2 regions of the Alkalibacillus silvisoli genome follow, and region 2 is predicted to be linked to the other one. Evidence: a T-box and tRNA genes for the amino acid it is inferred to sense, from the RefSeq annotation. Region 2 holds a T-box; the other holds one or more tRNA genes.

Region 1 (6,128 bases), on a different contig from region 2:
CAAAAATATTATCTAACATATTAAACTGAGCTAATAAGAAGAATAATGGAATCCAACCTAACACCATTGGGATCATCATCGCTGAAATGTATAACGTAAATAACATTTGACTTCCTTTAAAACGGATCCGCTCAAGTGCGTATGCAGTAGGAATCGCAAGAACAAGGCATAATAACGCGCCAATACCTGTTACTATTAAACTATTAAATACACTTGTATCAATATTATAATCTGTCCATGCTGTTATGAAGTTATCAAAGTTAAACTGTTCAGGAATTCCCCACGGATTAGCATATATTTCAGCATTTGTTTTAAACGATCCTAAAAACATCCAAAAAATCGGATATAAAACAGCTAAAGACCATAATATTAAAGGCAATCTAATTCCTGACCTAACCAGCATTTCACCAAATGTTCTTCTCATTGCGACTCCCCCCTTTAGTATTCAACTTTTTCTCTTTTTAATAAGAATTGTAGAATGATAATTGTAATCAGTGAAATAACTAGAATCATAACACCAATTGTTGCACCATAGCCGAAGTTATACTGATTGAATGCTTGCTGGTATAAATATGAACCCATGACGTGTGTCGAATTGTTCGGCCCACCACCAGTCATTACTTGAACAATGATAAATGAACCGTTCAATGTTGTAATAACAATATATAAAATTGAAATCTTAATTTGCGGCCAAATAAGTGGTAAAGTGACATGCCAAAACTGTTGCCACTCATTTGCCCCATCAATACGAGCGGCTTCATAGTTACTTTTCGATATATTCGCTATACCACCCATTAGTAACAGCATAAACAGACCAATACCAGCCCAAATTGATGGCAATACCAAACTCGGTAAAGCCCACCTTTCACTACCAAGCCAAGGCCTAGTCCACTCTTCCAAACCAATCATCTCTAATCCTGAGTTTACTAAACCTAGATTCGGATTATAGATAAATGTCCAAAGAATACCAATTACAACAACTGACATAATATTCGGGAAGAAGAATATTATACGATAAAATGGTGCTTCTTTAATCTTAAGCTGGGTTAGTGCAACTGCAATAAATAATGCCATAATCATGATCCCAACTACTTTGGTAATAACTAAAAAGTAATCATGCCAAATTGTAGCAGGAATAATGTCATCGTTGAAAAGTCTAGTATAATTATCAAAGCCGACAAATTCTCTAGTTTGAGAAGCCCCCGACCATTCAAAAAATGAATAATAAAGTCCACTAAACAAAGGATATAATGTAAAAATGCTAAACATAATAAAGGTTGGAATTAAACAAAACGCTAAAAATAAATATTTCTGTTTTTTACTCTGTACCATACAATCACTCTTTCGTATGTCAGGTTATTTGTCCTAAAGGAAAAGGCTTATTTATATGTATTAAAAAACTAGCTCATTATGAGAATGATTTAACTAATGGCGAAAATATAAATGGCACTTTTATTAAAAGTTTGATAAAAATGTATGGAATGTAGACTGCGCTACATTCCATACAGCTACTTTTATTCACCGCGGTAACCCGCAGCTGCCTCCTCAGCCTCTTCAATAAACTCTTCAGCTGTAATATTTCCTAGTAGTAATGACACTAGTGAGTCACTTAATGGTGTTTCTAAGTCTGCACTCATTGGGTGAGGCATATAGTAGATTTGAACTTGTTCTGGATCATTAATCATTTCATTTGCCTCAATTAAATATTCAGGTACATCTGGGTTATTCGATAAATCAACATCTTCTAAGTTCATAATTGCACCCGTATGCTCTGAGAATAACTCAGCATATTCACGAGTGAACACGAACTCAACAAATGCTTTTGCTGCTTCAGGATTAGAAGCTTCCTCAGCAATTGCTAAAGGCCTTAAGTCAGGTACGATTGCCATAGGTTCGCCTTCAGGATTCATTGGTGATGGAATAAAACCATATTGTAAGTCTTCTGGTGTGTCACCTTCCATTTCATTTGGTAACCAGAAACCGACTGGAATAAAGGCATTATCATGTAATAAGAAGTTCATTTGTGATTGTGTATGGTTTAATGCACCTAAACCTGAATCAACATAACCAGCATCCACCATACGCTCAACGTTTTCCATAATTTCTACAGCTTCACCCGTTTCCCAAGCGCCTTCTTCACCTTGAATAATATCAGCTAAAAGCTCATTTCCACCGTAAGCACCAAAGGCTGGATATAACATACCTCTAGAGAAATAATAAGGGTGTTGACCTGTTGTAACAAAAGGCTCAATATCTTCATTATCTTGAATGTCACCCATTGTGCTCATAAAGCCTTCAAAATCACTAGGTACTTCATACCCATGCTCATCAAATCGAGCCATATCATACCAAGTACCCCATGCATCGAATACTAATGGTAAGCTATATAACTCACCATCGTATGTTGATGGCTCAGCAATAAAGCTGTCCACTAAAGGTGAACCGTCTTCTAATTCGATATCCTCTGCCCACTCAGTTAAATTCATTAACTGGCCATCTTCTACCATTTGAGTTTCACTTGAACCTGCTCCATCGATGTAAACAACATCAGGTGGATCCTCAGAAACCCAGCGCGTTCTCATTTCTTCATTAATATTTGCCCCTGCATGTTCAACAACTTCTACATCTGGATATTGAGCTTCAAAGTCTTCAATTACTTCTTTCCACCATGAATCTCCATATCCTCCAACAAAGTATTGAATTTCTAACTCGCCACTAACTTCACCATCAGTAGCATCTGCATCCCCTGTTTCATCTTCGTCAGTTGTTTCCTCTTCTTCCGATGGTTCGCCTTCACCATCATCAATTGGTGCCTCATCTGGAGCACAACCAACCGCAAAGATCAAAAACAATACTGACATTAATACTAATAAGTAGTGACCTTTGAACATATTGTTCAACGTGTCCTCCCCCTTTTTACTTTTTAATATATGAAACGCATTAATAGTTATCTACCAATGCGATTTCAAACATCACTTTTACCAACAGCATAATTGATCGCTTCTCTTACATAACCATCAGATTTTGTAATCGCCTTTTTAGCCTCTTCATAATTAACACCGCTTTTAAGCATGACGAGTGCTGGTTTAACCTGATTATCTGTTGCAGCTAATACACGGTCTGCCTCATCATAAGAAACGTCTGTAAGATCCATAATAATTCGTCTTGCCCGATTCATTAATTTATAATTACTTGCCTGTACATCTACCATTAAATTTTCATAGACCTTCCCTAGCTTCACCATTGTCGTTGTACTAATCATATTTAAGACCATTTTATGCGCAGTTGCAGCTTTCATTCTAGTTGATCCAGTTAATACTTCAGGTCCAACTAATACTTCAATCGCTGCATTAGCGTGATGACTAATCACTGAATTTTTATTACAAGTCAGTGAAACGGTGTAAGCCCCTTTTGATTGTGCATACTTTAAAGAACCAATAGGATAAGGCGTTCTCCCACTTGCTGTGATTCCAAGTACGACATCTAAATCGGTAATATTTTTCCGGGCGATATCTTTCTCACCTTGTTCTTCATGATCCTCTGACCCTTCAACAGCTTCAAAAAAAGCATCAATGCCACCAGCCATTAAAGTTTGTACCGTTTCAGGTGACGTCATAAAAGTTGGTGGACATTCAGATGAATCTAAAAAACCTAACCTTCCACTCGTACCAGCACCTACATAAAATAAACGGCCGCCACTCGCTAAGCGTTTATACACATTCTCAACGACCTCATTTATTTCTGGCAGTACTTCCTCAACTGCTTTTTCAACCTTTTGATCTTCTCGGTGAATCGTTTTTAAAATATCATAAGTATTTAGTTGGTCTAAGTTCATACTTTTTTCATTTCTTTGTTCTGTAAGTAAATTAGATAAGTCCATCAGTTACCCGATCTCCTTAGTATTATAGTAAACGCTTTCATATTTAAATAATTAAGTAAATTAATTTAACTGAAAATTTATAATAATTATAACCTTATTAATTTTTTGTGTCAATCGTACATTTAATTATTAAAATAATATTTCAAATAAAACAAAAAAAGTTGATAAACAAAAAGTTTGTTTACCAACTTTGGATTATGTATTCTTATAATTTTGGAGGCGGCAACCGGATTTGAACCGGTGATAAAGGTTTTGCAGACCTCTGCCTTACCACTTGGCTATGCCGCCACCGTATACAGTATGATCGACATACAAATAATGTGATACTGGAGCGGAAGACGGGATTCGAACCCGCGACCCCCACCTTGGCAAGGTGGTGTTCTACCGCTGAACTACTTCCGCATATAATGGCTGGGCCACCAGGATTCGAACCTGGGAATCACGAGACCAAAACCCGTTGCCTTACCGCTTGGCTATGGCCCAAAAAAGGGCGATCGGTGGGAATCGAACCCACGAGTGCCGGAGCCACAATCCGGTGCGTTAACCCCTTCGCCACGACCGCCATATAAAAATGGCAGGGGTAGTAGGAATCGAACCCACATCAAAGGTTTTGGAGACCTTCGTTTTACCATTAAACTATACCCCTACGTTTTTAATTTATTTAAATGGTGGAGGGGGACGGATTCGAACCGCCGAACCCAAAGGGAGCGGATTTACAGTCCGCCGCGTTTGGCCAACTTCGCTACCCCTCCAAACACATGGTGGCTCGGGACGGAATCGAACCGCCGACACACGGATTTTCAGTCCGTTGCTCTACCGACTGAGCTACCGAGCCAAATAAACAGTAAATAATATTGTAGAACTCACGCTTACTTATGAAGCATTTGTGTGCTCACAGACTTTTGTTTTTCTTAGATGTCTTCTTGCTCGCAAAGCTACACGGATGTGGTTCATTGATGTTTACGCTTAGCTACCGAGCCAAATAAACAGTAAATAATATTGTAGAACTCACGCTTACTTATGAAGCATTTGTGTGCTCACAGACTTTTGTTTTTCTTAGATGTCTTCTTGCTCGCAAAGCTACACGGATGTGGTTCATTGATGTTTACGCTTAGCTACCGAGCCAGATAATTAATAAATAAAATTGTGAAATTCACGCTATGTAATTATAAAAGTGGCGGTCCGGACGGGACTCGAACCCGCGACCTCCTGCGTGACAGGCAGGCATTCTAACCAACTGAACTACCGGACCATTATTGGTTGCAACCTAGGTTGCTCCCGATATCACCTTACATAGTAGTATTTCAATGTAGTTACGGTAATATAATTTGGTTGCGGGGGCAGGATTTGAACCTACGACCTCCGGGTTATGAGCCCGACGAGCTACCAGACTGCTCCACCCCGCGATATTGACTGCGGTTCTTTTAATTAGAACCCAGACTATATAAGTTTAATTCGTACGACTGCTCGTCGCGTTGCAAGTATTTTCATTGAAGCCTACGCTCCTCGCAAACCTGCGAAGATGTTTTTCAATGTAGCGGGTTTGCTCCACCCCGCGCTATTGACTGCAGTTCTTTTAATTCAGAACCCAGATTAAAAATAATGACATTATTAGAAATGGTGGAGGATGGCGGGCTCGAACCACCGACCCCTTGCTTGTAAGGCAAGTGCTCTCCCAGCTGAGCTAATCCTCCGAGAAATGACCCATAGGGGATTCGAACCCCTGTTACCGCCGTGAAAGGGCGGTGTCTTAACCACTTGACCAATGGGCCGTATATAAAGATCTATGGCGGAGAGCGAGGGATTCGAACCCTCGAGACCGCGTTGGCGGCCTACACGATTTCCAATCGTGCTCCTTCGACCACTCGGACAGCTCTCCAGAAAAATGGCTCCAGCGGCAGGATTCGAACCTGCGACCAATTGGTTAACAGCCAACTGCTCTACCACTGAGCTACGCTGGAATATTTAAAACTGTCCAGGAAGGAGAAATAATTAGCCCGGCGGCGTCCTACTCTCGCAGGGGAAAAACCCCAACTACCATCGGCGCTAGAGAGCTTAACTGCTGTGTTCGGCATGGGAACAGGTGTGACCTCTCTGCCATAACCACCGGACAAAAATTAGTTAAACATGTCTTATTTGCTGTAACAAATTATATTATATTCACCTTCGAGTAAAAATGCAAGAGCTTTAATTCATTTTTCTTAAACTCTTTTAAACATTTTTAAAAGGTTTCAATACCTTCAAAACT
Region 2 (22,844 bases):
TATTACGCTTCATTGCTACAGGTTCTGCTGACTCACCGTATAATAATTCACTTGTTTTATGCTTTTCATTTTTTGCTAAGCCACATAAAGGGATGTCTAGTCCTAATTCATTTTCAAGTACGTCATTTGCAGCTGACATTTGACCTTTAGCTCCGTCTACTAAAATTAAGTCGGGTAGAGGAAGGCCTTCTTTTAACACCCTCTTATAACGGCGTCTAATAACTTCACGCATCATTTCATAATCATCAGGCTTATCGACTGTTTTAATTTTATATTTTCGATATTGATTTTTCTTAGCCTTACCATCAATAAAAACGATTAAGGCAGATACTGGGTGAGCTCCTTGAATATTGGAGTTATCAAAAGCTTCAATTCGATGAGGGGTTTCAATATTCAATATGTCACCAAGTTGTTCAACGGCTTTTATAGTGCGTTCTTCATCTTTTTCAATCAACGAGAACTTTTCATTTAAAGCGATTTGTGCATTCTCTTGTGCTAAATCGACTAACTTTTTCTTTTGGCCACGATAGGGCGTTTTAACCTTAACATCCAAATATTGTTGGATTAACTCATGGTCAATACCAACTGGAACATTAATTTCCTTAGGCTTTATATGATTAGAATGTGTATAAAAGCTTGCGATTAAGCTAACAAATGCATCAGAAGGCTCATTATAAAACGGGAAAATAGATACATCCCTCTCGATTAGCTTACCCTGCCTTACAAAAAACACTTGAACACACATCCAACCCTTATCATAAGAATATCCGAAAATATCGCGGTCTGTTAAATCATGCAAATCCATCGTTTGTTTTTCCATGACAGTTTCAATATGTTCAATTAAGTCACGATACTCTTTAGCTTTCTCAAAGTCTAACTCCTCTGATGCTTTAAGCATTTTCCCCTGAACTTCTTGTTTAATGGCTTTATGTCCGCCATTTAAAAAGCTTGAAATACTTTGTACTAATTCTTCATTTGTTTCTTTACTAACAAAATGTTCACAAGGGCCAAGGCATTGGTTGATGTGGTAATATAAACAAACGCGTTTTGGCATAACGTTACATTTTCTGAGTGGATAAAGTCGATCTAATAACTTTTTCGTTTCACGAGCCGCATAAACATTAGTATATGGGCCAAAGTAGCGCCCTTGATCCTTTTTCACTTGGCGTGTCACGATTAGGCGTGGGTGTCGTTCGTTTGTAATTTTAAGAAATGGATAACTTTTGTCATCTTTCAACATGACGTTATATTTAGGGTCATACTTCTTAATTAAGTTCATCTCTAAAATTAAAGCTTCCATTTCAGAACCTGTAACAATATACTCAAAATCTACTATTTCATTAACTAAGCGTTGTGTTTTTAAGTCATTTGCACTGGTAAAATAAGAGCGTACGCGGTTTTTCAGCACTTTAGATTTCCCAACATAAATAACTTCATCTTTCTTATTCTTCATTAAATAACAGCCTGGGTGATCAGGCAAAATGGCTAACTTCTCTTGTATTCGCTCGTTCATAAAACCCACCCCATTACACGAAGCTGAATGTCAAATAAAGTCAAACTCAAAATAAAGAGCTAACTCGCTTTATGAGTCAGCCCTCTAAAAAAGGTTAAACCGTTTTATGCATTTTTATTTACTAATTCTTCTAGTGCATCTTTTGGTTGAAAACCATGAGCCTGATCAACTTGCTCTCCATCTTTAAATACGATTAAAGTCGGAATACTCATTACGCCAAATTTTTGTGCTGTTTCTTGGTTTTCATCAACATCAACTTTTACAATTTTCACTTTATCGCTCATATCTGCGTCTAACTCTTCTAATACAGGAGCAATCATTTTACAAGGTCCACACCAAGGTGCCCAAAAATCTACTAATACTAATCCTTCAGATGTTTCATTATTAAAGTTTTGATCTGTTGCGTTTACAATTGCCATTCGTAATTCCTCCTAAACTTTCTAATTCAAATTTAGTATAGCACGTTAATCTGAATCCATGCCAATAGTTTGTTTGTGAATAGATAAAGCGGTATAAAAACAGGCTCTTCCCCCATTTAAAAAGAGCGAAGAGCCTGTTAATTACTTATACTTTTAACCCTTTAATCTCTTCAGTTAACTTTGGTATAACATCAAATAAGTCACCAACAATACCATAGTCAGCTACGTTAAAGATGTTTGCCTCAGGGTCTTTATTTATAGCGACGATTACTTTAGAGTTCGACATACCAGCTAAGTGTTGAATCGCTCCTGAAATACCTACTGCAATATAAAGGTCTGGTGTTACCACTTTACCTGTTTGACCGATTTGTAATGAATAATCACAATACCCAGCGTCACATGCACCACGTGAAGCACCAACTGCAGCACCTAATTCATCAGCTAGTTCATATAACGGTTCAAAACCTTCTTCGCTTTTAACTCCACGTCCACCAGCAACGATAATGTTCGCTTCTGATAAATCCACACCTTCTGAAGCTTTACGGATCACTTCTTGAATAGTTGTGCGTAAATCCTTGATATCTACATCTAGTGAACTCACTTCTCCAGAACGACTTTCATCTTTTTCAAGTGGGGCAATGTTGTTAGGACGAATCGTTACGAATGTAACACCATCATTTAATGCCTTCTTCTCAAATGCCTTACCTGAATAAATTGGGCGAATAAACTTAGCATCCTCTAAACTACCTTCAATTGCTGTAACATCAGAAACTAGCCCGTTATCTAACTTACTTGCAATTCGAGGAGATAAATCTTTCCCTGAAGATGTGTGTCCCATAACAATGCCATCTGGGTCTTCTTCATTAATAACAGTCATTGCTGCTTGAGTGTATGCATCTGATGTATATTCTTTAAGGTCTGTATGCTCGACAACTAAGGCGCGATCAGCACCATAGTGAATCATCTCTTCTGCTAATGCTGTTGTATTTTGGTCAGCTAATACAACGGCTACGACTTGTGCGTCTTGATCTATTTGCCTTGCTGCTGCAATTGTTTCAAACGAAACGTTTCTTAACTCTCCATCACGTGCTTCTCCAAATGCTAAAATCTTACTCATGATATATCTGCTCCTTTCTACACCTGTCTGATTAAAGTACTTTTGCTTCTGTTCTTAGTAGTGATACAAGCTCTTTCACTTGATCATCAGCTTCGCCTTCTAACACTTTACCTGCTTCTTTTTCAGGTGGAAGGAAAACATCTATCGTTTCCGTTTTCGCTTCTACATCATCTTCATCTAAATCTAAATCATCAAGTTCTAGTTCTTCTAAAGGTTTTTTCTTAGCTTTCATAATTCCTGGTAATGAAGGATAGCGTGGTTCATTTAACCCTTGCTGACAAGTAACTAAAAGAGGTAATGATGTTTGAACTTTTTCTACGTCACCTTCTACATCTCTTTCAATATTTACTTGAGAGCCATCAATTGTAATGTCAGTAATAGTTGTGACATACGGAATGTCTAATTGGTCTGCTACTCGTGGTCCAACCTGGCCACTCGCTTGGTCGATTGCAACATTACCTGAAAGAATAATATCTACATCTTGATCCTTTAAATAAGTTGATAATATTTTAGAAGTAGTATATTGATCTCCATCTTCTACATCATCTTCAATGTTTATTAGTACAGCTTGATCGGCACCCATTGCAAGCGCTGTTCGAAGCTGTTGTTCTGAATCTTCATCACCTACTGTAACGACTGTGACTTCACCACCATGTGTGTCCTTAATATTGATTGCTTCCTCAATCGCATATTCATCATATGGATTGATAATAAATTCGGCGCCTTCTTCTTCAATTGCGCCTCCGCTAATTTGAATTTTTTCTTCTGTGTCGAATGTTTTTTTCATTAGAACGTAAATGTTCATTGGATTACCTCCTTTAGGTCTATAGGTCTATTGGTCTTTAAAGTTTGGTTTACGCTTTTCAATAAAAGCTTGAACGCCTTCTTTAGCGTCCTCATTACCAAACACTTTACCGAATTCTTCTGCTTCTTGGTTAACGCCATCTGAAAATTGCGACGTTTTTGCATATGGTAATAGGTTCATGACTGCATGAATAGATGGTCCGCTTTTAGCTACAAACTTATTAGCTAATTTCATTGTTGTTTCTTCTAATTGTGAATCATCTACTGCATGATTAACTAATCCAAGTTTTTCAGCTTCTTCACCTGTTATTGGGTCTCCAGATAAAATCATTTCATAAGCTTTTGGGATCCCAACATAACGCGGCAACCTTTGAGAACCAGCAAAACCAGGGATAATGCCTAAGTTCAACTCTGGTAAACCTAATTTCGTCTCTTTTGTTGCAATTCTGACGTGGCATGCCATCGCTAGTTCTAAACCACCACCTAAAGCTGCCCCATGAATTGAAGCGATTACAGGAATGTGAAATTGTTCAACTCGATCAAATAACTGTTGACCTTTTTTCGCTAAATTCTTGTAATCATCTTTTTGTTGAAATGCAGTAAATTCTTTAATATCTGCTCCAGCTGAAAAGAATTTCCCTTCACCTTTTAGGATTATAAGTTTAATAGATTGATCCGCTTCTACTTCATCGAGTACTTGATCTAGGTCTTTTAATATCCCAGAAGATAAAGCGTTTGCAGGCGGACTTTGAATTAGGACATTTGCAATTTGGTCTTGCTTTTCCCATGATAAATGGTCCATGACGTCAACCCCTTTTAATTATGTTTGCGAAGTCCGTTATAGATTAAATAATGAACATCTCTTGCTTGGTCGACTAAATCGTACCGCTGTTCTTTCATTACCCAGTTTGTGACAACTTCATCTAATGTTCCAAAAAGTACTTGTCTAACAAGTTTCACTTTTAACTGAGCTTGGAATGTACCATCTTTCATTCCACCTTCTAAAATATCATCCATAAGCGCTAAGTAATCTTTTAAAACTTCGTTGATTTCAAACCTAAGACGCTTATTAGATTGCCTTAACTCAAGCTGAGTCACTATAGCTAAGCTTGGGTCTTCAGAAAGTTGACGAAAATGCATTTCAATTAACTTGTACAACTTTTCATCAGCTTTCTCAATTCGTTCAATCTCTTCTTTGATTTTTGAAACAAATTGACCCATCTTCTCTTCAAACAAAGATACTAATATGTCTTCTTTGTTTTTGAAATAAAGATAGATTGTCCCATCTGCTACGCCAGCTTTTTTCGCAATTTTAGAGACTTGTGAATGATGATAACCATTCTCTGCAATGACTTCAACAGCTGCATCGAGTATTAATTTGTACTTTGGCTTTGCTTTATTTTCCATATTTATGCTCCTGTAACTCTAATGAATGACCAAACACTCTGGTGAATGAATGGTCATTCATTTATCATGATATAAAGAAATGAGTGAAGTGTCAACTTTTTTATATTATTCTGTCTTATTATTTTGCGATTTTTCCTTTTCCTCATCGACTAACTTCCTTCTTAAGATCTTACCGACAGCTGTTTTTGGCAGTTCTTCTCTAAATTCATATAACTTCGGCACTTTAAAAGCGGCTAAATTTTCACGACAATATTGATCTAAGTCTTCTTCAGTCATCTTGGCATCTTCTTTAAGTACAATATAAGCTTTAACCGTTTCGCCTCGATACGGATCAGGAATTCCAGCTACAACTGTTTCTTGAATACCTTCGTGCTCATAAAGAACTTCTTCTACTTCTCTAGGATAAATATTAAAGCCACCTGCAATAATCATATCCTTCTTACGATCCACAATATAAAAGTAACCTTCTTCATCCATATAACCCATATCACCAGTGAAGAACCAACCATCTTTTAAAGATTGTTCTGTTTCTTCTGGTCGATTCCAATACCCTCTCATCACTTGTGGTCCTTTCACTACAATTTCTCCTACTTCACCCGCTTCTAATTCTTCTTGTGTATCTGGGTTAAACACTTTAGCTTCTGTATCAGGCCAAGGTACACCTATGGTTCCTGACCTTCTATTTTCCCATACAAAGTTAGCGTGAGTTACTGGAGATGTTTCAGTAAGACCATAGCCTTCAACGAGACGACCACCAGTTATTTGTTCAAATTGCTCTTGTACCTCGACTGGTAATGGTGCTGAACCACTAATACAAGCTTCTATTGATGATAAGTCAAATTTACTCAATTTAGGGTGGTTTAATAATCCAATATAGATCGTTGGTGCACCAGGAAATAAAGTCGGTCTTTCTTTATGAATCGCTTTTAGTACACTATCGACATCAAACTTTGGAATTAAAATCATTTTTTGAGCCATCATAACCGATAAGTTCATTACTGTCGTCATACCATAGACATGGAAAAATGGTAAAATCCCAAGAACAACTTCATTTGCATGCTCCGTTTTATATAACCATCTTTGACACATCTGAGTATTTGCGACTAGGTTATGATGTGTCAACATCACACCTTTAGGATAACCTGTTGTACCTCCAGTGTACTGTAATAATGCTAAATCTTCATGTGGGTCAACATCACGTTCTTCATATTCACTAGATGCCTCTTCCATCATGTTAATCCAAACGTGTGTATCACCACCATGTTCAGGCTTGACTACAATTCCATATTCACGCTTTTGTAACATTGGTTGAACGACATTTTTAGGAAACGGTAAATAATCTTTAATTCTAGTTGTAACAACATGTTCTAATTTTGTCTCATCTTTGATCGCGTTTACACGTGGGAGTAAAATATCTAAGCACACGAGTACTTTAGCTCCAGAATCACTCATTTGATATTCAAGTTCACGTTCTGTGTAAAGCGGATTTGTTTGAACAACTACTCCACCAGCTAGTAATGTACCATAATAAGCTATTACAGCTTGCGGTGTGTTTGGTAGCATAATACCTACTCTGTCACCTTTTTCTAAGCCTAGTCCTTGTAAATAGCTTGCGAATTTTTTAACAGAGTCGTGCAGTTCTTGAAATGTAATCTCCTTCCCCATAAAATGTATAGCCGTTTTGTTTGGGTAATTTTCCGCACTTTCTACTAAATAGCTTTGTAGTGTCCTGTTGTCATAATTAATAGTTTGTGGGATTTCTTCAGGGTAATGCTCTAACCAAGGTTTCATTACGTCAACCCCCATTAACTGATATCCTCCTTTAAAACTATATTTATAAATATTATAAACACAAAAATAGTCAAATTAAAAACATTATTTAAAATTATCTGAACTTATTTTTACTATTTCGCTAAAATTTGTTCAAAAAGTGTATGTAAAAAAGCCCTGTCATTGACAACTTAGATTCTTTGGTTGTTAAAAACAAATAAAAATCAAAGCGACATATAACAGAGCGATTTTTTTATATATTAATTGGCTATCAGGAAAATAATACCGACTATTACAAATAGAGCAGCAACAACCCACAACACTTTGGCTAATGTTTCCATGATCATTCCCTTTCTAACATAGTATGTCAATTCATGTAGTTTTAGACTTATTTTAACTTTAAGATTGTAACTCCTGTACCACCTTCATTAGCACTTCCAAATTCATAATTCTTGATTGAACGATGCCCTTTAGCAAATTGCTGTACACCTTTCATAAGTGCGCCAGTTCCTTTTCCGTGGATAATTGAAACTTGTTGATACCCTGCTAAAATGGCGTCATCTACATACTTTTCTAACTTGTTAATCGCTTCTTCAAACCGATGTCCCCTTAAGTCTAGCTCAGGTTTTACATGTACTTGGCGGCCTTTAACTGTAGCTAAAGGTTTAGTTTTTTCTTTCTCAGGACGTTTAACAAACTCAAGTTGATCCTTCGCTACTTTCATTTTCATAATTCCTAGTTGTACTTCGTATTCTTGTTCGTTGACTTGTTGGACAATATGCCCTGACTGATTAAAAGTAGCAACATGTACCTCATCACCTGGCAATATCTTTTCAATTTTCTTTGAAGCACTCTTTGTTGATTGTTTTGGCTGTTTAGCGTCTTGAAGTCCTTCTTTTTGTTGTTCTAACTTTTTACGTGCATCGATAAAATGGTGTTCTTTAACACTTTCTTGATTTTTCAACTGCTTTAGTTCTTCTATGACCTCTTTTGTTTCTTCTTCAGCATTTGCAATTATTCTTTGTGCCTTTTCTTTCGCCTTCTGTTCATATTGTTCTTTTTTCGCTAAATACTGGGTATATTCATGTTGAAGTGAATCAAAATAAGCTTCTGCTTCACCTAACGTTTTGGCCGCTTCATCATAATTTCTTTCCGCTTTATTCCTTGATTCTTCTAGTGAAGCAATCATATTTTCAACTGATCTTGAATCATCGCTAACCATAGATTGCGCCTTGTCAATGACTTGATCACTTAATCCTAGACGCTTAGAAATATCAAAAGCATTACTTCTCCCTGGCACGCCTAAAAGTAGCCTATATGTTGGCTTTAATGTCTCTACATCAAATTCAACTGAAGCATTTGTCACTTCATCACGATTATATCCATAAGCTTTTAATTCTGGGTAATGTGTTGTTGCAATAACCCTTGCATTATGTGAAATAACATAGTCTAAAATAGACATAGCTAATCCAGCGCCTTCTTGTGGGTCTGTTCCGGCACCTAATTCATCAAATAATACTAATGAATTGTTATTGATTCGATCTAGTATATCAACAATATTGGTCATATGAGATGAAAATGTGCTTAAACTTTGTTCAATTGATTGTTCATCACCAATATCGGCAAACACATGATCAAAAACAGCCATCTCGCAACCATCTAATGCAGGAACTTGTAAACCAGATTGCGCCATTAATGTACATAAGCCGACCATTTTTAACGTAACTGTCTTACCACCTGTGTTCGGACCTGTTATAACAATTGCGGTGAAATCTTCTCCTATCTCAAGGTCGTTACTCACGACTTCATCATCAGAGATGAGAGGGTGACGCGCCTGCCTCATTAAAATACGACCTTCTTGATTCATAGTCGGCTTAGAAGCTTTCATATTACGCGATAATTTTGCTTTAGCAAACATAAAATCAATTTGCTGTAAAGCACGTACATTCTCATGTAAATAATCAGCATCTTCATAAACTAAGCTCGATAATGATTCTAGTATACGCTCGATTTCATGTTGTTCTTCTACACGTGATTCTTGAAGTTTGTTATTAAAATCAACAACAGATTGCGGCTCAATAAACAGTGTCTGACCTGATGAGGATTGGTCATGGACAATCCCACCAAAACTACCTCGATACTCTGCCTTTACTGGTAAGACATAGCGGTCATTACGAATGGTTACGATTGCATCGGATAACATTTGGCTCTTTGATTTCGTATAACCATCTAAGCGATCACGAATTCTACTCTCATATGACCTAATTTGACTACGAATCGTCCTTAACTTACTAGAAGCGCCGTCCATCACTTGACCATAATCATCTATACAATTTTTAATGGAGCGTTCTAAATTATTCAAATTAGAGATTTGCTCACACCAACCTACTAAAATAGGGGTTTGAATCTCTTCTTCTTCTAAAGCCTCAACAAACTTTTTAATTTGCTTTGAACCATAAATCGTACTAGCCACTTCTAAACATTCAGATGCTTTTAACATACCGCCAATACTCGCACGCTTAATATGGGGCCTTATATCTGTTATTCCTCCTAAAGGAACATGGTTTTTTATACGTAATACCTGTACTCCTTCATCTGTTTCATCATGCCATTTTTGAACTTCAGATAAATTAGAAGAAGGCGTGATCTTGGTTGCAAAATCCTTACCTAAACTCGTCTCAGCTTTCTCACTTAATTGCTCAATAATCTTCTTGAATTCTAATTGATATAATATTTTATCATTCACTTAACTCACCTTTTTTCTTTTTCAAAAAGTGTTGAATTTCTTTCGCTGACCAAGTATTGATCACCGTATCTTTTTCAATCCAACCTTTCCTGGCTGCTTGTACACCCACTTTCATGTCGTCTAACATTTTATAATTATGGGCATCAGTATTAATTGCAATCGTTGCTCCTTTTTCCTGAGCCGCTCTGAGCCAGCTCCAAGTTAAATCCAAACGATTTGGATTGGCATTTAATTCTATAATTGTATTATTTTCAACTGCTAGGTCAATAAACCTATTAAGATCGACAGGATACCCTTTCCGCCTACCTATTAATCGACCAGTTGGATGAGCGATCATATCCACATAAGGATTAGAAATTGCTTGTTCTAAACGGTTCATAATTTCTTCTTCACTTTGATTGAAGTGCGAATGAATAGATGCAATGACAAAGTCCATTTCACTTAAGAATTGATTGTCGAAATCTAAATCACCATTAGGCAATATATCCATTTCAACACCTGCTAAAACGGTTATATCTTCATACTTCTCATTCATCTCACGGATAACCTCACGCTGCTTTCTTAATCTCGTTTCATTTAATCCATTAGCGACTTGTAAATATTTAGAATGGTCTGTAATAGCGATTATCTCATAACCATAGCTTCTTGATTTATTAATCATCTCTTCAACTGATTGTGCTCCATCACTCCAGGTTGTGTGCATATGAAGGTCACCATTAATGTCAGCTAGTTCGACTAGTTCTGGTATTTTAGATTCTACTTCTTCGCCTGTTTCGCGTAATTCAGGTGGGATATAATCTAACCCTAAAAATTCAAAAAACTGCTGCTCACTTTCAAAGGTATGCAATTGTCCTGTTTCACTATCTTCAACACCATACTCACTAATTTTATAACCTTGTTGTTTAGCTAAACGTCTCATCTCTACATTATGATCTTTTGACCCTGTAAAATGGTGTAATGTTGTCACAAAAGCGTCTGGTTCTACCAACCTAAAATCAACAGAAACATCCCATTCACCTGTAATCACAACGGTTACTTTAGTTGTACCTTTTGAAACAACTTCTTTCACATTAGCTAATTGTACTAATTGATTAGCTACTTGTTCTGGATTTTTCGTTGCAATAATAAAATCTAAGTCTTTAACATCTTCTCTTAAGCGTCGATAACTACCAGAAATAGCATAACGTTCGACACCTTCAGTCGTTTCAAGTTGAGTACGAATGACCTCATAAAGAGGAATGACTGATGAAATAGGTAGACGTTCAGGTCTAGAGCCATATTCATCAATTGCTTTAAGTATTTTTTCTACTGACTTCTTGCCGAATCCACTTAGCACTTCAACTTGTCCACTTTCACAAGCTTCTCTTAAAGTCGCTTCATCAACAACACCTAACTCATGATAAAGCCTTGAAAGCTTCTTGCCACCGAGCCCTTGTAATTTTAACAAAGGAATTAAACCTGCTGGGACCTCCTCAGTTAACTGATTTAACGTATTGGTCTTACCCTGTTCAATAAATTCTTCAATAACAGCTTTTGTCCCTTTACCCACACCTTGTAAAGAGCCAAGATCATCTATTTCTCCCAAAGAACGATCATCTCTTTCTAACGCCTGTGCTGCTTTTCGATAAGCAGATATTTTAAAAGCATTTTCACCTTTTAACTCTAAATAAATTGCGATTGTTTCTAAATGTTTAATAACTTGTTTTTTGTCCATAATTATGACCACCTTTGTCGTTTGGTCTTAACAAAAGAAAAGAGGTTGCCCCTTGTGAGTAACCTCTAATTAAAACCTTAATCTTCAAACCACGTATTTTTAATCAGTTCAGATAATACGGGGGTATTCTCAATCATAAACGATGCAATTGCTGAATTTTGTATTAAGTCTTGAACAAACCCAACAGACACTATAGATAATAAGAAAAGTAGAACAAAGATGATGACATACATTTCAATGAACCCAATGATAGCACCTAAGAAGTTATTCAAGCTATTTAAAATAGGAATGTTAGCCACAAAATCTAACATATTAGCAAGTACCTGCATTAATATTTTCACAATGATAAAAATAATAATAAATGCAACGCCATTATAAAATACATCAACCATTCCACTACCACTCATTAAAGCTCCCCAAAAATGGTCATCAGCTGTATTCGGGTTAGGAATCCAAAGTTCAATTAAATCAGCTAAATCTTGATAATAAAGACGCGCAACAATAAAAGCTACTACAAAGCCTGCTAAATGCATTAATTGTAATATAAAGCCTCGTTTTAGGCCTAGTAAAAAACCGAATATTAATAGTATTAATAGGATTATATCGAACATAATTATTTACGATCCTCTTTCCTCTCTTTTTGTAGTAATGCCTCATAGTCTTGTTTTAATTTCAAATAATCATTCATCGTATTTAGTGCTGTTAAAACAGCTAATTGTGTCGTATCAAATGAAGGTTTTGAATATTGAATCTCATCCATTTTTTGATCAACTAAACTCGCAACCATTTTAATCTGTTCTGGTGATTCTTCGCCGACAACGGTATATTTGCGGTTATGTATTTCTACGGTTATTTTATTTTTTTCAGAATCAGACATCAAGGGAGCCTCCTCACCGTTATTCTAAACAATATAGTAACACGTTTACATCAATTTAGGAAAGTGCTCAACATACGTGCGGACTCTAAATACAAATGATATACTTAATCGAGATTGAGATACTAAAAGGAGTTTAATATGGGACAAACTGTCATTAAAGTGAACCAGCAAACTTTAAATCAAATCAAAAAACATTACGAAGCTAACAAAATGAATAAACAGCCACCACATACGGTATTTGCCGCTAAACAAAATGGATGTACCATTACAGCGTACAAATCTGGTAAAGTCATGTTTCAGGGTTCTTCACACGCTGAGGAAGCTAGCCTATGGGACGTTAATCCACAACCTAAGAAAACTCAAAAAACGAATTCAAATCAATCATTAGAAGTACTCAAACAAGACCATATTGGTTCAGATGAGGCAGGTACGGGTGATTACTTTGGTCCAATTACAGTCAGTGCTGTCTATGCGACTGAACGCCAACAAGCTCTTCTTAGAGAATTAGGTGTAAAAGACTCTAAGAGCATGAATGACAATACAATTGCATCGATTGTTAAAGATATTTTAAAAACAGAGATCATTTATAGTACCGTAACATTAAACAACGAAAAATATAATCAATTAAAAGAAAAAAAATGGTCACAAGTCCGTATGAAAGCTTGGATGCACCATCATGCCATTCAACATGTGTTAAATAAATTAGAAACGACAACACCAAACGGTATTGTGATCGACCAATTTTGTGAGCCTAAAGTTTATTACAACAACATTAAAGCATCAAATGATACACCTCACCAAAACATAACCTTTTTAACGAAAGCAGAAAGTCAATCAACGTGTGTGGCTGCTGCATCGATGTTAGCCCGTTATCGCTTTGTTCAAGAAATGGATAGGCTTTCATCTTTAGTTGGTTTTAAGTTACAAAAAGGGGCATCAAATAAAGTAGATCAACAAATTAAACGAATTATTAACTCTAAAGGTGAGCCATATTTAAATGAAATAGGTAAAGTCCACTTTGGAAATACACAAAAGGCAAAGAGACTGAGATAAAACTAAGCATGAATACACAAAACCCGAACGAAATTATAATTTCGTTCGGGTTTTGTTTTCTAATCATCGCTCCATCAAAACACTTCGCTTTCCGCGAGGCGGCGGGTGGGCCTACTCGTACTACGCACTGTGGGGTCTCACCCTTGCCTTTTGCACCCGCAGGAGTCTACGCATTTTGATTCCGCTAAGTAACTGGTCAACTAAGGTGAAATACTAAACGTTCGGGTTTTCACCACACTTCAACCCTTTTGTCCCAACCTCTTATTACCCTCTTAAAACGGCGTCAAATTCTTTTTCTAATTGATTCACAATTGCTCCTCTTGCCTCTTCTATCTCTTCATCTTTTAGCGTACGTTCGTTATTTTGGAAAATGAGGTTAAAGGCGATCGACTTCTTTCCTTTTTCCATATGTTCACCTTCATAAACATCAAAGACACGAACTGATTGAAGGTGTGGTTGTCCTTGGGCGATAATAGCTTTCTCTAGCTGGGCTTGTGCAACCTCTTGATTTACAACAAACGCTAAGTCTTGAGAAGTAGCTGGGTACTTCGTAATAGGTTTATAACCTTCACGTGTATTTGTCGCTTGTAAGATCTCATCAAGGTTTAAATCAAAGACATATGTTTCTTGTAAGTCATGTTCCTTTTGTACTGTTGGATGGACTTGACCAATATAACCAACCGTTTCATCATCTACCTTCACAAGAGCAGTACGCCCAGGATGAAGCTCTTCTAACTGCACTTGTTCAAATTCAACATTTTCAATAGCTAAGTAATCAAATAAACCTTCTAAAATCCCCTTTAAAACGAAGAAATCTACTGGCTTTTGAACACCTTGCCAAGCGTGATTTTCCCACAGTCCTGTAATAGCTGCTGATATTCGAGTTCGTTCATCTGGTTGTGTCTTTTCACCATTTGTTTGAGTATAAATTGACCCTAACTCATACAACCCTACGTTGTATTGGTTACGTGCTACATTGTATTGTAAGCTTGTTAATAATTCTGGAATAGCGCTTAATCGTAAATGGCTGTGTAAGTCACTCATTGGCATCGCTAATTTAACTGGTGTTACATTCAACATTGCAACATCAGGGCTTATAAAACGACATGCTTTACTCTCCGTTGTTAATGAATAAGTGACCGCTTCATATAGACCAGCTGATTGTAGATAATCGTGTACTTCTCGTAATAGCTTTTGACGTTCTGTTAAACCACCTTGACTCATTTCACCTGTTGGTAAAGTGTAAGGAATGTTGTCATAGCCATACAATCGCGCAATTTCTTCAATCATATCTTCTTTAATTTTTATATCTTGACGACGCGGAGGTGCTGTGACTGTAATAGTTTTTCCATCAGTTTCATAATCAAATTGCAGTCGTTCAATAATCGATGTCAATTGATCCATCGAGATTTTAACACCAATGCGGTTCTCCATCTCATCTTGGTTAAATGTAACTTTTTCATGCGTCCATTCTGTCGATCCTTCTTCAACTATAGACCCTAATACTTGTGCGCCTCCTAATTCAGCTAACAATTGAGCAGCTCGACTTGCTGCTTCTTTCACCCGTGTTATGTCTATTCCTTTTTCAAAACGAACGCTTGCTTCACTTCGAAGACCATGATCTTTAGAGCTTTGTCTAATGGTTTTGGGGTTGAAATATGCTGCTTCTAATAATACAGTTGTCGTATCATCTTGTACTTCTGATTTCTCACCACCCATAACACCCGCAATCGCATGGGCTTCTTCACCATTTGTAATAACTAAATGATGATTAGCTAATGTACGCTCTTCACCATCTAATGTTTTAATCGTTTCGCCTTCTTGAGCTAAACGCGTGACCACCTTATTAGAACCGAAACGGTCATAATCAAATGCGTGAAGTGGTTGACCATATTCAAGTAATATATAGTTCGTCACATCAACAACGTTATTAATCGGGCGAATACCTGAACTAATTAAACGATTTTGCAACCATAATGGTGAAGGTTTAATTTGTAAATCTTTAATAATCCAAGCACCATAATATGGATTAGCTTGTTGGTCATCAATCTCAACACTAATATAATCACTCGATTGCTCTTCTGCTTCTTCTAGTTGAACATTTGGAAGAGATAAGTCTTTGTTATAAATCGCAGCCACTTCATATGCCATACCAATCATGCTTAAGCAATCAGAACGGTTTGGCGTTAGGTCAAACTCGATAATAGAATCATTTAAATTAAGTAAAGGAGCTGCTGGTTGACCCGCTACAACCTCTTCATGAATCACATAAATACCATCTTTATACGCTTCATCAATGTATTTCTCATCTACTCCTAGTTCTTGAAGTGAACAAATCATTCCCTCAGACTTTTCGTCACGTAACTTCGCTTTTTTAATTTTAAAATCTCCTGGTAATAAAGCACCTGGTTTAGCAACAATGACGTATTGACCTTCCTTAACATTCGCTGCACCACAAACAATTTGTGACACTTCACCCGCACCAACATCTACTTGGCATAAGTTTAATTTATCTGCATTCGGGTGTTTTTTGCATTCCTTAACGTAGCCAACTACTAAATGATCATCATCCATAATTGGTGGGAATACTTGCTCTACTTCGACACCTGTTTTCGTAATATCTTCAGCTAGTTGATTAATTGATACGTGACTAAGATCAACATATTGTTTTAACCAATTCGTTGAAATAAACATACCTAAATCCTCCTTTAAACACGATGGAATTGTTTTAAGAAACGAACATCATTCGTATAGAAATGACGAATATCCTCAATACCGTACTTCAGCATAGCTATGCGTTCAGGACCCATTCCAAAAGCAAAGCCTGAATACTTCTGTGGGTCAAATCCTGCCATTTCAAGAACATTCGGATGGACTAATCCAGCTCCTAGAATTTCAATCCACCCTGTCTTCTTACATACTGAGCAACCTTTACCAGAGCACACTTTACATGAAATATCCATTTCAACAGAAGGTTCTGTAAACGGGAAAAAACTTGGGCGCAAGCGGATTTCGCGGTCTTCACCGAATAAATGTTTAGCTAATGCATTTAATGTCCCTTTTAAATCACTCATACGAATATTTTCATCCACATATAAACCTTCAATTTGAGTAAACTGATGTGAGTGCGTCGCATCATCTGTATCACGACGATAAACTTTACCTGGACAAATAATTTTAACTGGGCCTTTACCTTCGTGTTTATTCATCGTACGAGCTTGAACTGGTGATGTATGAGTACGCATTAATAACTCTTCTGTAATGTAGAATGAGTCTTGCATGTCACGAGCTGGGTGTCCTTTTGGTAAATTCAAAGCTTCAAAGTTGTAATAATCAGTTTCAACCTCAGGGCCCTCAGCCACTTGATAACCCATACTCGTAAACAAATCTTCAATGTCACGAATAACGCTCATTAATAAGTGAGAACCACCTACTTGCGCTGACTTTCCTGGTAATGTCACGTCAATGGTTTCTTCTCGCAGTTGGTTTTCTACTGCTTCTTGTTCTAGTTTTTCCTTTTTAGACTCAATTGCTTCTGTTATAACATCCCTAACTTCATTGGCTATTTGACCAATGATCGGACGTTCTTCTTTAGCTAACTTCCCCATTCCTTTAAGGACTTCTGTTATTTGACCTTTCTTACCTAAATAATGAATACGTATGTCTTGTAATGCCTGTTGTTCTGTTACTGATTTTACTTGATCTAACGCTTCTTCTTTTAACGTTTCTAAGCGTTCTTTCATGCTAATGTCCTCCTTTACATAAGCCAATATAATATATTCTTTATAAACAAAAACAAAAAACTCGCCCCTTAAAATTAAGGGACGAGTTGTTATGCCGTGTTACCACCCTAGTTGGTATACCTATATATACCCACTTCATTTTATTAACGAGGTAATCCCCGGGCTACCTTTACTTACAAGAAGTGTAAGGTCCAAGTGCCAGCTCGTGAGTGAAATTCATCTAACCGTACGAGTCAGAAACTTTCAGTCGATGGTTTCTGTCCCTATTTAAACGTATCAATCGGTCGATTACTTGGCTCATTCTTAGCTTTTATTTTTCATATCTTCTAAACATGTATTATAGATAAATTCCTCAGAATTATCAAGTCGCTTGAGAAAAATGATATAAAACAATGCTTGTGGCAACACCGACATTTAACGATTCACTCTTTGTCGCAATTGGGATATAAACCGTTTCATCAGCTGAATTTAATAATGTTTCACTTACACCAGAACCCTCATTACCAACTATGACTGCATATTTTTCTGAGGGTTGAACTTGAGATAGAGATAACGCCTGCTCATCCAATGCAGTTCCATAAACTTTGATATTATGGTTATGACAATAATCAAGCCAACGTGACAGCTCATCTCTTATAATTGGTAAATGAAACAACGCACCTTGAGTCGAACGAACAACTTTATCATTGTATAGGTCAACAGAATCCTGTCCTACTACGACCGCATCAATATTAAAGGCTACGGCACTTCGAATAATCGTTCCTAAATTTCCAGGGTCTTGTACAGAATCAATTAATAAAAGTTTATGATAAGTGGGTTTGTGATCTGACTCATTTTGAGAAACAACAGCTAAAACACCCTGATGAGATTCAGTTTGAGAGACCTCATCAAATACCGCTTGGGTAACTGTGTATATTGGATATCTTTCCCATATAGTTGGATACTCTATACCTTCTAATACAATTAGCTCTTGAGGTGTCCAGTCACTATTAAGCACTTCTTCAATAAGGTGCCATCCTTCGACTAAAAACGATTGTTCTTGGTCACGGTATTTCTTCTTATGTAGTTTTTTCCACCTTTTAACACGTTGGTTTTGTCTTGATTCAATAAACATGACATATGCTCCTCTATAATTTGTATATATATCATACATACTATTATTATAATTGGTCAAACTATAAATAAATGTGAGAATAGAGGTGTTCATGTGGATTTAAATCTAAGACAAGCTGTTAAAAACAATGTCGCAGGACATGATGAAGAACAATTAGAAGCGACCATTTCTGAAGCGATACAAAGTGGTGAAGAGAAAATGTTACCAGGACTCGGCGTATTATTCGAAATGTATTGGCAGGAAGCTTCAAATGATGAGAAAGAAGCTGTTTTAAATAAGCTCGAAGAAGAGGTCGGAAAACTTTAGCATCAACCACACATAAAAGTAACAGGCTGAATAATCGTTTCAGCCTGTTACTTGTTTTAGGATTTAGTTAAACGTAATATTTTCTACTGTTTTGCTGTCTAGCTTTTTAATAACTTCAACAATTAATTTCACAGCATTCTCATAATCATCACGATGTAACATCGCTGCGTGAGAATGGATATAACGTGTTGGAACAGTAATAGATAAAGAAGGTACACCATTAGCTGTTAAATGGATTGCACCTGAATCTGTACCACCACCAGCCATTGAATCAAACTGGAACGGGATCTCATGTTCCTCTGCAGTATCTACAACGAAATCACGTACACCTTTATGAGAAATCATAGACGCATCATATAAAATGATTTGCGGTCCATCGCCCAGTTTAGCTGCAGCATCTTTATCAGATACGCCTGGCATATCGCCAGCAATTCCAACATCAACGCCAAAGCCAATGTCTGGCTTAACCGCATGAGCAGATGTACGAGCACCACGTAGGCCTACTTCTTCTTGAACTGTTCCAACCCCATAAACTTCGTTAGGGTGGTCTTCACCTTGTAATTGCTTTAATACATCAATAGCAATCGCACAACCAATACGGTTATCCCATGCTTTAGCAAGTAGAAGTTTGTCATTATTCATAACAGTAAAGTCAAAATAAGGAACGATTGAGTCGCCTGGACGGACACCAAATTCTGCTGCTTCTTCCTTACTAGAAGCCCCAATATCAATAAACATATCTTTGATCTCTACTGGCTTTTTACGCGCTTCTGCTGATAGTATGTGTGGTGGTTTTGAACCAATTACACCTGTAACATCACCTTTACGTGTTGTAATTGTAACACGTTGTGCAAGCATTACCTGATTCCACCATCCACCAACTGTTTGGAAGTATAAGAACCCTTTGTCATCAATACGAGTAACCATAAAACCTACTTCATCTAAGTGGCCAGCAACCATAATTTTCGGTCCGTTTTCTTGGCCCACTTTTTTCGCAATTAAACTTCCAAGATGGTCAGTCTTTACCTCATCTGCATAAGGGCTTATGTATTTCTCCATTACTTCACGTGCTTCTTTTTCATTACCTGGGATCCCTTTTGCATCAGTTAAATCTTTCAGCATTGTTAATTGTTCATCTAATTTTGCCATGCTGAATCCTCCTTTTTTAAAAATTTTTCGACACCTTGTCCATTATAACGTTTTCATGAAAAATTCTCAAAATTTCTGAGGTATTTCCTATTTAATAACCCTGTTCTTGTCTTTGATGGTTTTCTTCATTTTTTTCTAAGTAAGCGTTCACAACTTCATCTGTTGAAAAAGATAACAACTCTCCTAAAGCTAGATAAGCATTCATAAGTTGTAGATAATGACTTTCTAAGGGAGCTTGTTTAAATTGTTCAATTCGGTTATAAACTAAATGAAACCCTTCTGTTAATAACTGAACTCGGGGTAAGTCTAGTTTATGTTCATTATAGCGGTAATCATAATCAAGCCCTAAAGATAATATAAAGTGAACACCATCAACATATTCTTCTAAAATAATTTCACGGCTACTAGCTGCTCTTTGACTCCAATATTTAAAACAACGTGTTTCATTCGCTAACTCTCCAACCTCAACCATTAAAGCTAACACTTTATCTAAATAAATTTCACTTCGAGATTTAGAAAGTGATTGCATAATTCTTTCATCCAGTTCAAATTGAAGTTCATAAAGTCGATTCCAATCCATTATTACTTACCACCTTTGTTGTTTGTTTTAATTATTGTGTCACCTTTGTGGGGTTGTTGCAAAAAAATCTTCCCATTTCAAAACAATTTCTTTTCTTCGAAGTAAGTAAAAGAAAAGTAAAATAACCATTAAGATGGTTATTATATATTGCCATTGTAGTGATTGAATCCAATTTCCAAACGTTGTATAAATCACCGCTAAAGGAATGTTTGATAAAATCGAAAGCTTAGTATATTCTTTAAAATTTCTCGACATCTCGATAATTAACAATGAAATTAGATGAAAATGAATAAAAGGAGTCATTCTTAACAAGACAACTTGCGGTACACTTAATTGTTGGTGCTGACCAAACAACCGCTCACGGAGACGACTTAACCTCTTACAGAGAATGGGCATTTTTTGCATCATGAAATAAAACATTATACTTGATAAGGTAACACCAATTAACGAGTATATAGCACCATATGTAATGCCAAAGAACAATCCACCTGTTATACAGATAAATGCAACAGGAATAAATAAAAAAGGGCGTATGATGTGGAACATAATAAATACTGCTGGAGCAAATATTGCAACGTGATGATCCACTTGCTGTACCCAAGTCATTATGTTTTCCATTCCTTAGGCCCCTCCAATGTTATATGTGATCACTATACCTTATGACAATAGACGAGCCTTTATGACATAGAATTAGTAGAGTAAGATTAACATCCAACCAATTGTCAGTAGCGGCATACCATACTGAAATAGTACATGTTTAGTTTTATGGCGAAAGTAAATCATCCCAAACCAAGCACCAGGGGCACCACCAACTAATGCCGTTACCCAAAACGTTCTTTCAGGAATACGCCATTTCTTTTTTCTTGCATAACTTTTATCAAGCCCCATCATGAAGAAACCTATTATACTTGCAATTCCGACTAATATATACAAAAATATTTCCATACCTCATCCCTCTTCATTCATATAAATACCTTTTCAAATAGCAAACCTTAAATTGCAGTCAAAAGCCTTTTCAAGCACTTATTTACTTTATTATATACCAAAAAAGAGTTGCCCAATATCAGTAGGCAACTCTTTTAATCTCATTATTTTAAAGCTGTTTTTGCTTTAGTAGCTAATTCAGCAAAGCCTTTTTCATCGTTAACAGCTAAGTCTGCTAGCATTTTACGGTTAACTTCAACACCAGCAAGCTTTAGCCCGTGCATTAAACGGCTATACGTAATGTCGTTCATACGTGCAGCTGCGTTAATACGAGCGATCCATAGTTTACGGAAGTCACGCTTCTTTTGACGACGGTCACGGTACGCATACTGACCTGACTTCATCACTTGTTGTTTTGCTGTTTTGAATAACGTTCTTTTAGAACCATAATAACCTTTAGCTAACTTCAACGTACGTTTACGACGCTGACGTGTAACTGTTCCACCTTTAACACGTGGCATGGTAATCCCTCCTGTAAATCCTTTTAGTATTTATTGATCCGAACTTATTTATAAGGCATTAATTTGTTTAAACGAGCTTCGTCACTTTTATGAACGATTCCGCTCTTAGCTAAGCGACGCTTTTGAGCCTTTGTCTTATTACGGAATAAGTGGCTTGTGAAAGCGTGAGAACGCTTGAACTTTCCTGTACCAGTCTTCTTAAAACGCTTTTGTGAACTTTTATGCGTCTTCATTTTTGGCATAATGAAATCCTCCTTAAATGATGTTGTTGCTCACCTTATTTTTCGTTTGTTGGAGCAAGCATTAAGAACATGTTACGACCTTCCATTTTAGGCTTTGTCTCAACTGTGCTTAAATCACTGCATGCCTCAGCAAAACGCTCAAGTACTTGTTGACCTAACTCTTTGTGCGTAATAGCACGGCCACGGAAACGAACGCTAACTTTAACTTTATCACCTTTTTTAAGGAACTTTTGAGCATTGCGAGCTTTTGTGTTAAAGTCATGGTCTTCAATCTGCGGTGTTAGACGTACTTCTTTTACGTTAATAATTTTTTGCTTTTTACGCTGCTCTTTTTCTTTCTTCTGTTGTTCAAAACGGTATTTACCGTAATCCATAATACGAGCAACTGGCGGTTTTGCATTTGGTGCAACTAAGACAAGGTCTAAGTTTGCCGTTTCAGCAATGTCCAATGCTTCTTGACGTGATTTTACTCCTAATTGTTCACCATTCACATCAATGAGTCGCAATTCTTTCGCGCGAATGCCCTCATTAACATTCATATCCTTGCTAATAGTGAGCCACCTCCAAAAATTCTTAGAAAATTAAGGCGTACTGACAAGTGTTATTGTATTAACCATAAAAAAAGTGTCGGTACACATACTGCACCCACACACTAATTTCGTTAATCTATACGCATCTCACGTATAAAATAGAAAATTAATCAAACCTGTCAACTGCTATATGCGTCAATCAGGTGAGAAGCGGGTGCTTCTACTTGTCTTTAATTCGCCTTATTTAATTACCTTATCTAGTATAACGAGGTGAAACATAAATGTCAAGTACTAAATAAGGCAGCCATGCTAGAA

What was found. A T-box is a leader RNA that pairs with one kind of tRNA and senses whether it is charged. The one in region 2 lies ahead of pheS (phenylalanine--tRNA ligase subunit alpha), so its partner is inferred to be a tRNA-Phe.
Region 1: it encodes a tRNA-Phe, which carries the amino acid that the T-box ahead of pheS (phenylalanine--tRNA ligase subunit alpha) is inferred to sense. The anticodon was not compared.

Annotation. Positions count from the first base shown of each region.
Region 1 is NZ_BAAACZ010000030.1:54-6,181, reverse strand. It holds gene ABDZ63_RS15065 (carbohydrate ABC transporter permease) at 1-424, opposite strand, end outside; gene ABDZ63_RS15060 (carbohydrate ABC transporter permease) at 439-1,332, opposite strand; gene ABDZ63_RS15055 (ABC transporter substrate-binding protein) at 1,515-2,891, opposite strand; gene murQ (N-acetylmuramic acid 6-phosphate etherase) at 2,966-3,880, opposite strand; tRNA gene ABDZ63_RS15045 (tRNA-Cys) at 4,095-4,168, opposite strand; tRNA gene ABDZ63_RS15040 (tRNA-Gly) at 4,208-4,282, opposite strand; tRNA gene ABDZ63_RS15035 (tRNA-Gln) at 4,289-4,363, opposite strand; tRNA gene ABDZ63_RS15030 (tRNA-His) at 4,370-4,442, opposite strand; tRNA gene ABDZ63_RS15025 (tRNA-Trp) at 4,453-4,526, opposite strand; tRNA gene ABDZ63_RS15020 (tRNA-Tyr) at 4,547-4,632, opposite strand; tRNA gene ABDZ63_RS15015 (tRNA-Phe) at 4,640-4,715, opposite strand; tRNA gene ABDZ63_RS15010 (tRNA-Asp) at 5,056-5,132, opposite strand; tRNA gene ABDZ63_RS15005 (tRNA-Met) at 5,210-5,286, opposite strand; tRNA gene ABDZ63_RS15000 (tRNA-Val) at 5,499-5,574, opposite strand; tRNA gene ABDZ63_RS14995 (tRNA-Glu) at 5,581-5,652, opposite strand; tRNA gene ABDZ63_RS14990 (tRNA-Ser) at 5,668-5,759, opposite strand; tRNA gene ABDZ63_RS14985 (tRNA-Asn) at 5,767-5,841, opposite strand; rRNA gene rrf (5S ribosomal RNA) at 5,876-5,991, opposite strand.
Region 2 is NZ_BAAACZ010000009.1:97,200-120,043, reverse strand. It holds gene uvrC (excinuclease ABC subunit UvrC) at 1-1,513, opposite strand, end outside; gene trxA (thioredoxin) at 1,618-1,932, opposite strand; gene ABDZ63_RS04735 (electron transfer flavoprotein subunit alpha/FixB family protein) at 2,078-3,049, opposite strand; gene ABDZ63_RS04730 (electron transfer flavoprotein subunit beta/FixA family protein) at 3,081-3,854, opposite strand; gene ABDZ63_RS04725 (enoyl-CoA hydratase) at 3,882-4,655, opposite strand; gene fadR (fatty acid metabolism transcriptional regulator FadR) at 4,670-5,260, opposite strand; gene ABDZ63_RS04715 (long-chain-fatty-acid--CoA ligase) at 5,366-7,066, opposite strand; gene ABDZ63_RS04710 (endonuclease MutS2) at 7,419-9,776, opposite strand; gene polX (DNA polymerase/3'-5' exonuclease PolX) at 9,769-11,490, opposite strand; gene ABDZ63_RS04700 (CvpA family protein) at 11,568-12,101, opposite strand; gene zapA (cell division protein ZapA) at 12,104-12,367, opposite strand; gene rnhC (ribonuclease HIII) at 12,506-13,420, shown strand; gene pheT (phenylalanine--tRNA ligase subunit beta) at 13,685-16,114, opposite strand; gene pheS (phenylalanine--tRNA ligase subunit alpha) at 16,129-17,163, opposite strand; T-box leader at 17,238-17,477, opposite strand; gene ABDZ63_RS04675 (TrmH family RNA methyltransferase) at 17,525-18,277, opposite strand; gene sspI (small acid-soluble spore protein SspI) at 18,371-18,583, shown strand; gene ABDZ63_RS04665 (M42 family metallopeptidase) at 18,647-19,732, opposite strand; gene ABDZ63_RS04660 (dUTP diphosphatase) at 19,824-20,312, opposite strand; gene ABDZ63_RS04655 (TVP38/TMEM64 family protein) at 20,352-20,930, opposite strand; gene ABDZ63_RS04650 (DUF1294 domain-containing protein) at 21,003-21,257, opposite strand; gene rplT (50S ribosomal protein L20) at 21,401-21,757, opposite strand; gene rpmI (50S ribosomal protein L35) at 21,802-21,999, opposite strand; gene infC (translation initiation factor IF-3) at 22,035-22,538, opposite strand; ribosomal protein L20 leader region at 22,612-22,761, opposite strand.